DNA from 3 places in the Nocardioides perillae genome. Region 2 is predicted to be linked to each of the others. Evidence: predicted binding sites of a transcription regulator. Region 2 holds the regulator's gene; each other region holds the start of a gene.
What was found. The regulator HrcA, encoded in region 2, represses chaperone genes, less so after heat shock. The targets are predictions, from matches to a motif close to TTGGCACTCGNNNNNNNCGAGTGCCAA.
Positions count from the first base shown of each region.

Region 1: groL (chaperonin GroEL) is a predicted target of HrcA. The motif match lies at 1,684-1,710, and genes of this name have one in related genera.
Region 3: groES (co-chaperone GroES) is a predicted target of HrcA. The motif match lies at 2,124-2,150, and genes of this name have one in related genera.

Region 1 covers NZ_JACCAC010000001.1:1,244,833-1,249,344, forward strand. Annotated here, with positions in the region: gene BJ989_RS05815 (DUF2157 domain-containing protein) at 1-667, opposite strand, end outside; gene BJ989_RS05820 (ATP-grasp domain-containing protein) at 751-1,635, shown strand; gene groL (chaperonin GroEL) at 1,873-3,498, shown strand; gene BJ989_RS05830 (hypothetical protein) at 3,706-4,284, shown strand; gene BJ989_RS05835 (aminoglycoside phosphotransferase family protein) at 4,341-4,512, shown strand, end outside.
Region 2 covers NZ_JACCAC010000001.1:1,991,793-1,996,304, reverse strand. Annotated here, with positions in the region: gene BJ989_RS09235 (16S rRNA (uracil(1498)-N(3))-methyltransferase) at 1-178, opposite strand, end outside; gene dnaJ (molecular chaperone DnaJ) at 187-1,383, opposite strand; gene hrcA (heat-inducible transcriptional repressor HrcA) at 1,469-2,500, opposite strand; gene BJ989_RS09220 (MBL fold metallo-hydrolase) at 2,568-3,428, shown strand; gene BJ989_RS09215 (hypothetical protein) at 3,473-3,706, shown strand; gene BJ989_RS09210 (DUF3097 family protein) at 3,757-4,512, shown strand, end outside.
Region 3 covers NZ_JACCAC010000001.1:1,453,393-1,457,904, forward strand. Annotated here, with positions in the region: gene BJ989_RS06755 (S-(hydroxymethyl)mycothiol dehydrogenase) at 1-248, shown strand, start outside; gene BJ989_RS06760 (MBL fold metallo-hydrolase) at 245-895, shown strand; gene BJ989_RS06765 (THUMP-like domain-containing protein) at 892-2,094, opposite strand; gene groES (co-chaperone GroES) at 2,290-2,586, shown strand; gene groL (chaperonin GroEL) at 2,686-4,308, shown strand.

The DNA.
Region 1 (4,512 bases), 750 kb from region 2:
CGCCCTCGTGCAGGGCGCCCAGGGCCACCGCGCCGACGCCGGCCGCCCCGAGCAGGAGCACCACGTCGAGACCGGTCGCCGACGCCCCGACCCCGGCCCACACGAGCCAGCCGGTGCCGACGGCGACGCCGACGACGACCGCGAGGGCCGAGCGCACGGCGTACGCCTGGAGCAGCGCGCCGGCCGCCCACACCCCGAGCAGCCGCGGCTCCCAGGCCGGCACCTGCAGCGACTGCGCGGCCTGGAAGACGACCGCGCCGAACGCGAGCACCGCTGCCAGCCGGCCCACCGCGACGACCGGTCCGGGCAGCCGCGCTGAGCGGGCCTCGCTGCCGAGCAGCAGCACCAGCCAGACCACCACGACGCCGGCGAAGCGGGCGGTGGGGGAGAGCGCGGCGAGGTTGGCCGCGACCAGCCACAGCAGGCCGACGCCCACGAAGCAGGCGCCGACGACGAGCAGCAGCCGCGCCAGCGACGCCCGGCGGCCGGGGGTGTAGAGCGCGAGCACGGCCGCGGCCTGCGCCTCGTCGAGGAGGCCGCGGCGGCGCCAGTCGGCGACCTCCGCGGTCAGCCACTCGAGGCGGGGGGCGGGCACGGGCCGGGGGCCGGCGTGCGGGGCGGGCGGCGGCGCCGGCGTCGCGGCCGGCGGGGGCGAGGTGGTGGTCACCTGCTCAGCATGGGACGTGGGGGCGGCCCGGCGCATGGGTACGGGTGCTCATCTGCGCCGGCGCCTCACCTAGCCTCCTCGCCATGAGCGACGACGTGCTGCTGGCGACCTGCGCCCTGCTCCCCGACGGCGAGACCGGCGGCGAGCTGCTGCTGCGGGCGCTGGCCGCCGAGGGCCTCGACGCGCGGTGGGTGCGCTGGGACGACGAGACGGTCGCGTGGGGCGACGCCGCGCTGGTGGCGGCGCGCTCGACGTGGGACTACCAGCGCCGGGTCGCCGAGTTCCTCGCCTGGGCGCGGCGGGTCGAGGCGGAGGGGCGGCTGCTCAACGGGGCCGAGGTCTTCGCGTGGAACACCGACAAGGCCTACCTGCTCGAGCTGGAGGCCGCCGGCCTGCCGGTCGTGCCGAGCCGGCTGCTCGACGAGCGCACCCTCGTCGAGGGTCTGACGGCTGCCCTCGACACCTGGGGCGAGGTGCTGGTCAAGCCCCGCACCGGCGCCGGTGGCGTCGGCGTCGTCGTGTGCGACTCGCTGCGCGACGAGCGGCTCGAGGGCCTGGTGGCGGCGCCGTGGCTGGTGCAGCCGGTCGTGCCCGCGGTGCGCACGGAGGGCGAGACGTCGGTCTACGTGCTCGACGGCCGGGTCGTCGCCCAGGTCGACAAGCGCCCGGCCGGCGGCGAGGTGCGCGTCCACGAGCTGTACGGCGGGTCCTCGCGCCGCACCGAGCCCACCGACGAGGCCGCGGCCGTGGCCGCGCGCGCGGTCGAGGTCGCCACCGCCCTGCCGGGGCTCGCCCGCGACGGCGCCGCGCCCGACCTGGCCTACGCCCGCGTCGACCTGATGCGGTGGGAGGGAGCCCTGGTCGTGAGCGAGCTGGAGCTGATCGAGCCCGGGCTCTACCTCGACGTCGTGCCCGAGGTCGCGACCTCCTTCGCCGCCCTGGTGCGCGCGCGGCTCGATGCGGCCTGAGGCTGCCCGTCTGCCGGCCGGCGGCGCCGCGCGCCGCGGCGTACCCGCCTTGCACTCGCCTGGGGCGAGTGCTAAACATGACGCTGGCACTCTCCTCGAGAGAGTGCCATGACTTCCGGTCCGGGGAGTCGAGGTCTGCAGCGACGGCGGGAAGGGTCCGCCGGCTCGGTCAGGCCGTCCGTCGCGGGCGACGAACCGGGTCACGACCCTCCACTCGAGTGAGGAACCGCAGGAGACATGTCGAAGCTGATCGCTTTCAACGAGGAGGCCCGGCGCGGGCTCGAGCGTGGCATGAACACGCTCGCCGACGCCGTCAAGGTCACCCTCGGCCCCAAGGGCCGCAACGTCGTGCTCGAGAAGAAGTGGGGCGCCCCCACGATCACCAACGACGGCGTGAGCATCGCCAAGGAGATCGAGCTCGAGGACCCCTACGAGAAGATCGGCGCCGAGCTGGTCAAGGAGGTCGCGAAGAAGACCGACGACGTCGCCGGTGACGGCACGACGACGGCGACCGTCCTGGCCCAGGCGATGGTCCGCGAGGGCCTGCGCAACGTCGCCGCGGGTGCCAACCCGATGGCGCTGAAGCGCGGCATCGAGACCGCCGTCGCCGCCGTGTCCGAGCAGCTGCTCGGCATGGCGAAGGACGTCGAGACCAAGGAGCAGATCGCCTCCACCGCGAGCATCTCCGCCGCCGACACCACCGTCGGCGAGATCATCGCCGAGGCGATGGACAAGGTCGGCAAGGAAGGCGTCATCACCGTCGAGGAGTCGAACACCTTCGGCCTCGACCTCGAGCTGACCGAGGGCATGCGGTTCGACAAGGGCTACATCTCGGCCTACTTCGTCACCGACCCCGAGCGCATGGAGACGGTGCTGGAGGACCCCTACGTCCTCATCGCCAACCAGAAGGTCTCCAACGTCAAGGACCTGCTGCCGCTGCTCGAGAAGGTCATGCAGTCGGGCAAGCCGCTCGTCATCATCGCCGAGGACGTCGACGGCGAGGCGCTGTCGACCCTGGTCGTCAACAAGATCCGCGGCACCTTCAAGTCCGTCGCCGTCAAGGCCCCGGGCTTCGGCGACCGCCGCAAGGCCATGCTGCAGGACATCGCCATCCTCACCGGTGGCCAGGTCATCTCCGAGGAGGTCGGCCTCAAGCTCGAGTCGACCGACGTCGCCATGCTGGGCCAGGCCCGCAAGGTCGTCATCACCAAGGACGAGACCACCATCGTGGAGGGTGCGGGCGACGCCGACCAGATCGCCGGTCGCGTCAACCAGATCCGCGCGGAGATCGAGAAGTCCGACTCCGACTACGACCGCGAGAAGCTCCAGGAGCGCCTCGCCAAGCTGGCCGGCGGCGTGGCCGTCATCAAGGTCGGCGCGGCCACCGAGGTCGAGCTCAAGGAGCGCAAGCACCGCATCGAGGACGCCGTGCGCAACGCCAAGGCGGCCGTCGAGGAGGGCATCGTCGCCGGTGGTGGCGTGGCGCTCGTCCAGGCCGCGGCCACCGCGTTCGACAAGCTCGAGCTCGAGGGCGACGAGGCCACCGGTGCCAACATCGTCCGCGTGGCCACCTCGGCCCCGCTCAAGCAGATCGCGGTCAACGCCGGTCTCGAGGGCGGCGTCGTGGCGGAGAAGGTCGCCAACCTCACCGCGGGCCACGGCCTCAACGCCGCCAACGGCGAGTACGTCGACATGATCGCCGAGGGCATCATCGACCCGGCCAAGGTCACGCGCTCCGCGCTGCAGAACGCCGCGTCGATCGCCGCGCTGTTCCTCACCACCGAGGCCGTCGTGGCCGACAAGCCGGAGAAGGCGCCCGCGATGCCGGGCGGCGACGGCGGCATGGGCGGCATGGACTTCTGAGTCCTGCCCCACCCCGCGGCTCCGGCCGCACCCGCACCACCTGCTCCACCGCGAGGCCCCGGGACCACCACGGTCCCGGGGCCTCGTGCCGTCCGGGGGTGCGCTGTGGGAGCCTGGGGTGGGTACGAGCCCGGTGCCACGCCCGCGCGCCCGACCGCCGCCCGAGGCCGCCCCGACCGGGTGGCCCGAACGCCTGAGGAGACCACGATGCGGAGCCCCCGGCAGCCCGCCGACGACGCGGGCACGGCCCGTGGTCGCCGCCGTCCGCGCAACCGCTGGCTCGCGGCGGCCGCGGCGGCCACCGTCCTCGTCGCGGGTGGTGCGGTCGCGGCCGTCGTCGCCGGCGACGACGAGCCCGACCCCCTCGCCACCGTCACGCCGTCGGAGACCGCCGGCACCGAGCCGGGCGGAGCGGCCGCCGCGGGCGAGGTCGTCCTCGCGGCGCCGCCCGCGAGCAGCGCGCGCTGCATGGTGCCCACCGCCGAGGCGGTCGCGCGGATGGAGGTCGCGCTCGACGGCACGGTCGCCGAGGTGGCCGGCGACCGGGTCAGCCTCGACGTGGGCGAGTGGTACGCCGGCGACCCCGGCGCGGGCGGCACCGCCGCGACCACCGTGGTGCTGACCAACCCGGTCGACCTGCGGGCCGCCATCGGGGGCGTGCCCGACTTCGAGGTCGGCCAGCGGTGGTTGGTCGCGGGCAGCCGCGGGACCGTCGCGGTCTGCGGCTTCACCGCCCCGTGGACCCCCGCGCGGGCGCGGGTCTTCGAGCAGGCATTCCCCTCCTGAGCGTCCCGCCGCAGCCCGCGGGCCCCCTGCGGCTGCAGCCGCTCACGCGGGCGCGCGTGGCCTCGCTCGGCGCGGCCGGCGCTGCCTGGGCCGCCGCGCTGCCCGCCACCCTCGCGCTGCTGTGCGAGCGGTGGGGTCTCGAGCTCGAGCGGGCACTGCCCGGCGGCAGCGCGTCGTACGTCGTCGGCGTGCGCACCCGCGACGGCGAGCCGCGGGTGCTCAAGGTGG
Region 2 (4,512 bases):
CCGTCGAGGCGACGACGCCGGTGACCGCGCGGCCACGCCCGTCGGTGAGCACGACCCGCTCCCCCACCCGCAGCCGCCGCACGGCGACGGCGTGGTGGGCCTCGTCGCCCTCGACGACGACCTCGTCGCCGACGCGGGTGGCGGCGAGGTCGGGCACGAGGTGCACCGGGAGGGACACGGCGCCGCTCAGCCGCCGAAGGCGTCGCGCAGCCGGCCGAAGACCGACTTGTGGTGGGCCGGTCGCACCTGGCCGTCGGGCGACTCCTCGCCGCGCAGCGTGGCGAGCTGGTGCAGCAGCTCCTCCTGGGGCGCGTCGAGGCGCGTCGGGGTCTCCACCACGGTCGTGACGACGAGGTCGCCGCGGGCGGCACCGCGCAGCCCCGGCACCCCGCGGCCGCGCAGCACCGTGTCGGTGTGCGACTGGGTGCCGGGTCGCACCTCCAGCTCGAAGGAGGTCTCGAGGTCGGCCGTCTCGGGCTCCGCGCCCTCGGCGACGAGGTCGGCCTCCAGCGTGGGGAGGGTGAGCGTGGTGCCGAGCGCGGCGGCGGTCATCGGCACCGTGACGGTGCAGTGCAGGTCGTCGCCGTGACGGGTGAAGACCTGGTGCGGCGCCACGGCCACCTCGACGTAGAGGTCGCCGGCCGGCCCGCCGCCGGGGCCGACCTCACCCTGCTCGGGCAGCTGCACCCGGGTGCCGGTGTCGACGCCTGCGGGGATCTTGACCGTCAGCGTGCGGCGTGAGCGCACGCGGCCGTCCCCGGAGCACTCACGGCAGGGGTCGGGGATGATCGTGCCGAAGCCACGGCAGGCCGCGCAGGGCCGCAGCGTGCGGATCTCCCCGAGGAAGGACCGCTGCACGTGCGCGACCTCGCCGGCACCCCGGCAGGTCTCGCAGGGCACGGGAGAGGACCCCGGCGCCGCGCCGTCGCCGTGGCAGGTGCCGCAGACGACCGCGGTGTCGACCTTGAGCTCACGGGTCGCGCCGAAGGCGGCCTCGGCCAGCTCGACCTCGACGCGGATGAGCGCGTCCTGCCCGCGGCGGGTGCGCGGACGCGGGCCGCGGCCGCCGCCCGCCCCGCCGGCACCGGGCGCGCCGCCGCCGAAGAAGGCGTCCATGATGTCGGTGAAGGAGAAGCCGGCCCCCTGTCCCCCGCCGGCGAAGCCGCCCGCGAAGGGGTCGCCGCCCCGGTCGTACGACGCGCGCTTCTGCGGGTCGGAGAGCACCTCGTAGGCCGCGGAGACCTGCTTGAACCGCTCCTGGCTCTCCGGGTCGGGGTTGACGTCGGGGTGCAGCTGGCGGGCCAGCCTGCGGTAGGCCTTCTTGATCGCGTCGGCGTCCGCGTCGCGGCTGACGCCGAGCAGCTCGTAGAGGTCCTGGCTCACGTGGGTCCTTCGTCGGTGGCGAGTCGGGGGCAAGGTGGGGTCGGGGTGGGACGGGGCGTGCGGGTGGCGGGCCGGCCGGGGCCGGTCAGGCCTCGTCGAGGATCCGGGAGACGTAGCGGGCGACCGCGCGGACCGCCGCCATCGTGCCGGGGTAGTCCATGCGCGTGGGCCCGAGGATGCCCAGCGAGGCCAGCGCCTCCTCGCCCGGGCCGTAGCCGGTGGCCACGACGCTGGTGCTGGCCAGTTCCTGGATCGGCCCCTCGTGGCCGATCCGCACGGTGACCGCGCCGCCGGTCGAGGCCTCGCCCAGCAGCTTGAGCAGCACGACGTGCTCCTCGAGCGCCTCGAGGATGGGGCGCACGGCGGAGTCGAAGCTGTCGCCGAAGCGCGCCAGGTTGGCCGCGCCGCCGACGGCGACCCGCTCGTCGGAGCGGTGGTCCGACATCGCCTCGACGAGGGCCGCGACCACCGCCCGGGCTGCCGCGACCTCCTCGGTGCAGTCGGGCGGCACGGCGGCGGGCAGGTCGGCCAGCGCACCGGTCGCCTCGGCGATCCGCTCGCCCGTGACGGCGCGGTTGACCCGCGTGCGGAGGTCGGCGAGCCGGTCGTCGGGGAGGTCGGCGCCGAGCTCGACGAGCCGCTGCTCGACCCGGCCGCTGCTGAGGATGAGCACGACCAGCAGCCGGGACGGGGTCAGCGCCACGAGCTCGACGTGGCGCACCGTCGAGCGGGTGAGCGTGGGGTACTGCACGACCGCGACCTGGCGGGTCAGCTGCGAGAGCAGCCGCACGCTGCGCGAGACGACGTCGTCGAGGTCGACGGCGCCGTCGAGGAACTGCGAGATCGCCCGCCGCTCCGCCTGGCTCATCGGCTTGACGGTGGTGAGGCGGTCGACGAAGAGGCGGTAACCCGCGTCGGTCGGCACCCGGCCGGCGCTGGTGTGGGGCTGGCGGATCAGCCCCTCCTCCTCGAGCACCGCCATGTCGTTGCGGACGGTCGCCGGGGAGACCCCGAGGCCGTGGCGCTCCACCAGCGCCTTGGAGCCGACCGGCTCCTCGGTGGCGACGTAGTCCTCCACGATCGCGCGCAGGACGGCCAGGCGACGGTCCTCGACCACGGCTCCTCCTCTGCTGGCACTCAACTCGACGGAGTGCCAATCCTACTCCCCCTCGTAGGCTCGCCCGGTGAGCCGGACCGAGGACTTCCGCGAGGTCGCCGACCGTGTGTGGCACGCGCGGCGCTCCTGGTGCGACGTCGGGGTCGTGCTCGTCGGGGGCGAGGCGGGGCTCGTGCTGGTCGACCCGCACGGCTCCGCTGCTGCCGGGCGAGCCGTCGTCGAGGACGTGCGACGCCTCGGGGTGGGCGAGGTCACCGCCGTGGTCACCACGCACTGGCACGTCGACCACACCTTCGGCACGGTGGCCGTCACCGACGCGTACGGCGCGGTGCCGGTGCACGCCCACGAGGTCGCCGCCGACGAGCTCGCGGCCGGCGCCGACCGGCTGAAGGCGCGCTACGCGACAGACCCGGGCGACCCGCACCGGGACGACGTGCTCGCGACCGAGGTCGTCCTGCCCACGCACACCTTCTCCTCGGCGACCGTCCTCGACCTGGGCGACCGGGTGCTCGAGCTGGTGCACCCGGGCCGGGGCCACACCGCCGGCGACCTCGTGGTGCGCGTGCCCGACGCCGACGTCCTGCTCGCCGGCGACCTGGTCGAGGAGTCCGGCCACCCGGCGTACGGCGAGGACTGCTGGCCGCTGGAGTGGCCCCGCGCGCTCGACCTGGTGATCGGGCTGCTGACGCCGCAGACCGTCGTCCTGCCCGGGCACGGCGCGCCGGTGGGCCTCGACTTCGTGCAGGAGCAGCGCGCCGCGATCGGGGTGGTGGCCGAGACCGTGCGCGACGCCGCGGGTCGCGGCGTCCCGGTGTCGCAGGCGTTGGCGTCGGCCTCGTGGCCCTACCCCGCAGAGGCGCTCGAGCACGCGGTGCGGCGCGGCTACGAGCACCTGCCGCGCAGCCAGAAGCGGCTGCCGCTCCTCTGAGCGGGCGAGGCGGGCGCGCCCCCGGCCGTGGCAGCGTGGTCGCCATGACCAGTGCGAGCGACGAGCGCCCGGCGGGCACCGACGGCGACGGCACCGACGGCGCTGCGGGCATCCCCGACGACCAGCTGCCCGAGGACCTGCAGCCCGGCGAGGACAACCCGCTCGCCGAGCCCCTCGACCCCGACGAGGCCCGTGACGACCTCGACCTCGGCGTGCCCGACCCCACCGAGAAGCTGGGCGACGGCCCGCCCGGGCAGGGCGGGCCCGACGGGGAGTGAGCTCGGCGCGCCCCCGCCGCGCGGGGTGCGCGCCCGCCTAGCGTGTCCCGGTGACCTCGACGAGCCCCGGCGCCCCGGGACGCACCTCCCCCGCTGACCGCTACGGCGACGACGTGCTGGCCACCGACTGGCGCGCGCCGAGGCGCGGCCGCGCCACCGAGCAGGCCGCGGACCTGGGCCTCGTGGTCGAGGAGGTCACCACCGACTGGTGCGGCGAGGTGGTCGCCGTCGACCGCGACCTGCACACGGTCACGCTCGAGGACCGCCGCCGCAAGCGCCGCACCTTCCCGCTGGGGCCCGGCTTCCTGCTCGAGGGCCGCCCGGTCGTGCTGCACGCGCCGGTGCACCGCACGGTGCCGGCCGCCCCGACCCGCACCGCGTCGGGCTCGCTCGCCGTGCCCGACGCGCCCGCCCGGGTCGCCCGCGCCAGCCGGATCTTCGTCGAGGGCCGCCACGACGCCGAGCTGGTCGAGAAGGTCTGGGGCGACGACCTGCGGGTCGAGGGCGTCGTCGTCGAGTACCTCGGCGGCGTCGACGACCTCGCCGACCACCTGCGCGACTTCCGCCCGGGGCCGGGTCGCCGCGTCGGGGTGCTGGTCGACCACCTCGTGAAGGGCTCGAAGGAGAGCCGCATCGCCCAGGCGGTGGCCCGTGGGCCGATGGGGCCGCACGTGCTCGTGGTCGGCCACCCCTTCGTCGACGTCTGGCAGGCGGTCAAGCCGCAGCGCCTCGGCTTCCAGCGCTGGCCCGACGTGCCGCGCCACCTCGACTGGAAGAAGGGCACCTGCCAGCTGCTCGGCTGGCCG
Region 3 (4,512 bases), 540 kb from region 2:
TGGAGGTGCCGCGGATCCCGCTGATCGACGTGTTCGGTCGCGGCGGGGCGCTGAAGTCCAGCTGGTACGGCGACTGCCTGCCGGGCCGTGACTTCCCGATGCTGGTGGACCTCTACCGCCAGGGCCGGCTCGACCTCGACGCGTTCGTGACCGAGGAGGTCGGCATCGGCGACGTCGAGGCCGCCTTCGAGAAGATGCACGGCGGCCCCGGCGTCGAGCCGGTGCTGCGCTCGGTGGTGGTCCTGTGAGCGCGGCCGCGCCCGGCGGCCTCCGCGTCGACCACGCGGTCTCCTCCGGCACCTTCAGCCTCGACGGGGAGACCCACCAGGTCGACAACAACCTGTGGGTGGTCGGCGACGACGCCGAGTGCGTGGTCGTCGACGCCCCCCACTCCGTCGACGACGTGATGGCGCTCGTGGGTGAGCGGAAGGTCCGCGCGATCGTGCTCACCCACGCCCACGACGACCACTGCCGCATCGCCCCGGCGCTGCGCGAGCGCACCGGCGCGCCGGTGCTGCTGCACCCCGACGACAAGCCGCTGTGGGAGCTCACCCACGGCGGGCCCGACGACCTCGACGCCACGCTGTGGGACGTCGACCTCGCCGACGGCCAGCGCCTCGAGGTCGCCGGCACCACGCTTCAGGTGCTGCACACCCCGGGCCACGCGCCAGGCGCGGTCTGCCTCTACGCCGAGGACCTCGGCTGCGTCTTCACCGGCGACACGCTCTTCCAGGGCGGGCCGGGCGCGACGGGGCGCTCCTTCAGCGACCGGCCGACCATCGAGGCCTCGATCCGGGCGCGGCTCTTCGCCCTGCCCGACGACACCGTCGTCCACACCGGCCACGGCGACGACACCACCATCGGCGCCGAGCGGGCGGCGCTGGGCGAGGGCTAGAGCGGGCGGACGGAGAAGGCGCGGCCCTCACCTGCGACGCGGGTGAGGACGACCGTGGCCTCGGCGTCGCCGCTGAGGGCGAGCCGCTTGCGCAGCTGCTCGGGCACGACGGCGACGCCGCGCTTCTTGATGGTCAGCCGGCCCACGCCGCGCTCGCGCAGCGCTGCCCGCAGCTGCTTCTCGCGGTAGGGCAGCTGCTCGAGCACCTCGTAGGCCCGGGCGAAGGGGGTGCGCACCGCGTCGTCGCCCGTCACGTAGGCGATGTGCTCGTCCACCAGCCCGCCCTCGACCGCGGCCGCGACGGCGGTGACCAGGCCCGCGCGGACGACCGCGCCGTCCGGCTCCCACAGGTAGCGCCCGATCGCGCGCACCGGCCGCGGCTGCCCGTCGTACGGGTCGTCCTCCTCGGTCACCGTCGCGAGGCCGGAGCCGCCGGCGGGGATCACGGTGGCCCGGCGCGACGCGGTGGCGAGGCGGCGCGACCACAGCGCGGCCTCCTTCACCTCGCCCGCCTCGCTGACCCACTCGGCCTCGACGCCGGCGGGCACGAGGTCGTGGGGGATGCCCGGGGCGACCTTGACCACCGCGGGCGTGCCGCGCGACTCGGCGAGCAGGCCCTCGATGAACGACCACGGCGGCGTCCATCCCTCGGCGTCCAGCTCCCGGCCGCGGGCGGAGCGGCGGGCGGGGTCGGCGTACGCCGCGCCGAAGGCGGCCACGTCGACGGCCGTGGCGTCGGCGACCTGCACCGCGCCCGCGAGGCCGAGGGCCGCGAGGTTGGCGCGTGCGACCTCGACGCGCACGGGGTCGAGGTCGACGCCGGCGGCCGTGAGCCCGGCGCGTGCCATCGCGACCAGGTCGCCGCCGACGCCGCAGCCGAGGTCGACGACGGAGGCGGGTGCGGCGAAGGCCAGCCGGGCCGCGCGGTGGGCCGCGACGCGGGCGCGGGTGGCCTGCTCGAGGCCGTCGGGGGTGAAGTACATCCGCACCGCGTCGTCGCCGAGCTTGGCGACCGCGCGGGCGCGCAGCTGCACCTGGGTCAGCGCGGCCGCGGCGTGCTCGGCGACCGGCTCGGTCCGGCGCACGGCTGCTGCCGCGCGCACCACGTCGCCGTCGGCGTCGGCCCAGGCGTGGGTGGCCTCGACCAGCAGCTGCTGGCCCGCGTCGGTGAGCAGCCAGCGGAAGGCGTCGAGGTCCACGGTGGCGATCCTCGCAGCCGCCGACCCTCCTGGCACTCCTTCGGGGTGAGTGCTAATGTCCGCGTTGGCACTCTCCTGGTGAGTGTGCCAGCGCGAGCGCGACGAGCGTGCGACCCCCGCGACGGCGTACTCCTCGACCCGGCCCGCGACCCGAGACCATCAAGCGACGTGTGCAAGAAAGTGGAGGTCGACACCGTGTCGGTCAACATCAAGCCCCTCGAGGACCGCATCGTGGTCAAGCCCCTCGACGCCGAGCAGACCACGGCGTCCGGCCTGGTCATCCCCGACACCGCCAAGGAGAAGCCCCAGGAGGGCGAGGTCGTGGCGGTCGGCCCGGGTCGGTTCAACGAGGACGGCGACGAGCGCATCCCCATGGACGTCTCCGTGGGCGACAAGGTCATCTACAGCAAGTACGGCGGCACCGAGGTGAAGTACGGCGGGGACGAGTTCCTCATCCTCTCGGCGCGCGACGTCCTCGCGATCGTCTCCTGACCCTGCTCACACCCCTGAGCACCCCCTGACGGTCCGGGACGCGCCGGCGCACAGCGCCCGCGTCCCGGACCGTCTTCCTTCCACCCTGAGGAGCACCTGATGCCCAAGATCCTGGAGTTCGACGAGAACGCCCGGCGGGCGCTCGAGCGCGGCGTCGACGCGCTCGCGAACGCCGTCAAGGTCACGCTCGGCCCCAAGGGCCGCTACGTCGTCCTGGACAAGAAGTGGGGCGCCCCCACGATCACCAACGACGGCGTCACCGTCGCCCGCGAGGTCGAGCTCGACGACCCCTTCGAGAACCTCGGCGCGCAGCTGACCAAGGAGGTCGCCACCAAGACCAACGACGTGGCCGGTGACGGCACCACCACGGCGACGGTCCTGGCCCAGGCGATGGTCCACGAGGGCCTGCGCGCGGTCGCCGCCGGCGCCAACCCGATGGGCCTCAAGCGGGGCATGGACGCCGCGGCCGAGGCCGTCGGCGACGCCCTCCGCGCGGCCGCCCGCGAGGTCGAGACCCGTGAGGACATGTCCTCGGTCGCCACGATCTCCTCGCGCGACTCCCACATCGGCGACCTGCTCGCCGAGGCCTTCGACAAGGTCGGCAAGGACGGCGTGATCACCGTCGAGGAGTCCAACACCATGGGCACCGAGCTGGAGTTCACCGAGGGGATGCAGTTCGACAAGGGCTACATCTCGCAGTACTTCGTCACCGACCCCGAGCGCATGGAGGCCGTCCTCGACGACCCCTACATCCTCCTGCACCAGGGCAAGATCTCGGCCGTCGCGGACCTGCTGCCGCTGCTGGAGAAGGTCATCCAGTCGGGCAAGCCGCTCTTCATCCTCGCCGAGGACGTCGACGGCGAGGCGCTCTCGACGCTGGTCGTCAACAAGATCCGCGGCACCTTCAACGCCGTCGCGGTGAAGAGCCCCGCTTTCGGCGACCGCCGCAAGGCGATGATGCAGGACATCGCGACCCTGACCGGCGGTCAGGTCGTCGCCCCCGAGGTCGGCCTCAAGCTCGACCAGGTCGGCCTCGAGGTGCTGGGCCAGGCCCGCCGCGTCGTGGTGACGAAGGACGACACCACGATCGTCGACGGCGCGGGCGACGCGGCCGAGGTCGAGGGTCGCGTCAACCAGATCAAGGCCGAGATCGAGTCGACCGAGTCCGACTGGGACCGCGAGAAGCTCCAGGAGCGCCTCGCCAAGCTGGCCGGCGGCGTGTGCGTCATCAAGGTCGGCGCCGCCACCGAGGTGGAGCTGAAGGAGAAGAAGCACCGCATCGAGGACGCCGTCTCCGCGACGCGCGCCGCGATCGAGGAGGGCATCGTCCCCGGCGGCGGCTCCGCGCTGATCCACGCCGTCTCGGTGCTGGAGAAGGACCTCGGCCTCACCGGTGACGAGGCCGCCGGCGTGCGCATCGTGCGCAAGGCCGCCGACGAGCCGCTGCGCTGGATCGCCGAGAACGGCGGCGAGAACGGCTACGTCGTCACCACCAAGGTCCGCGAGCTCGGCGTCGGCAACGGCTACAACGCCGCCACCGGCGAGTACGGCGACCTGGTCGCCCAGGGCGTCCTCGACCCGGTCAAGGTCACCCGCTCCGCGCTGGTCAACGCGACCTCGATCGCGGCGATGCTGCTCACGACCGAGACCCTGGTCGTCGACAAGCCCGAGGAGGAGGAGCCCGCGGCCGCCGGCGGCCACGGGCACGGTCACGGCCACTGAGGCCAGCCGCTCCACCCGCGACACCGCGCGACGGCGCCGGTCCCCTCGAGGGGGCCGGCGCCGTCGCCGTCCCGCCGCCCGCACCACCCGGCGTACGCCGTCATGCGGGCGAAACACGCACGCCCCGGCCGCGAAACCAGGGCAGGGCACGGTGGTCCCCGACCCCGTCGACCGACGGGCGACCGGCCCCACCGACCCCGAGGT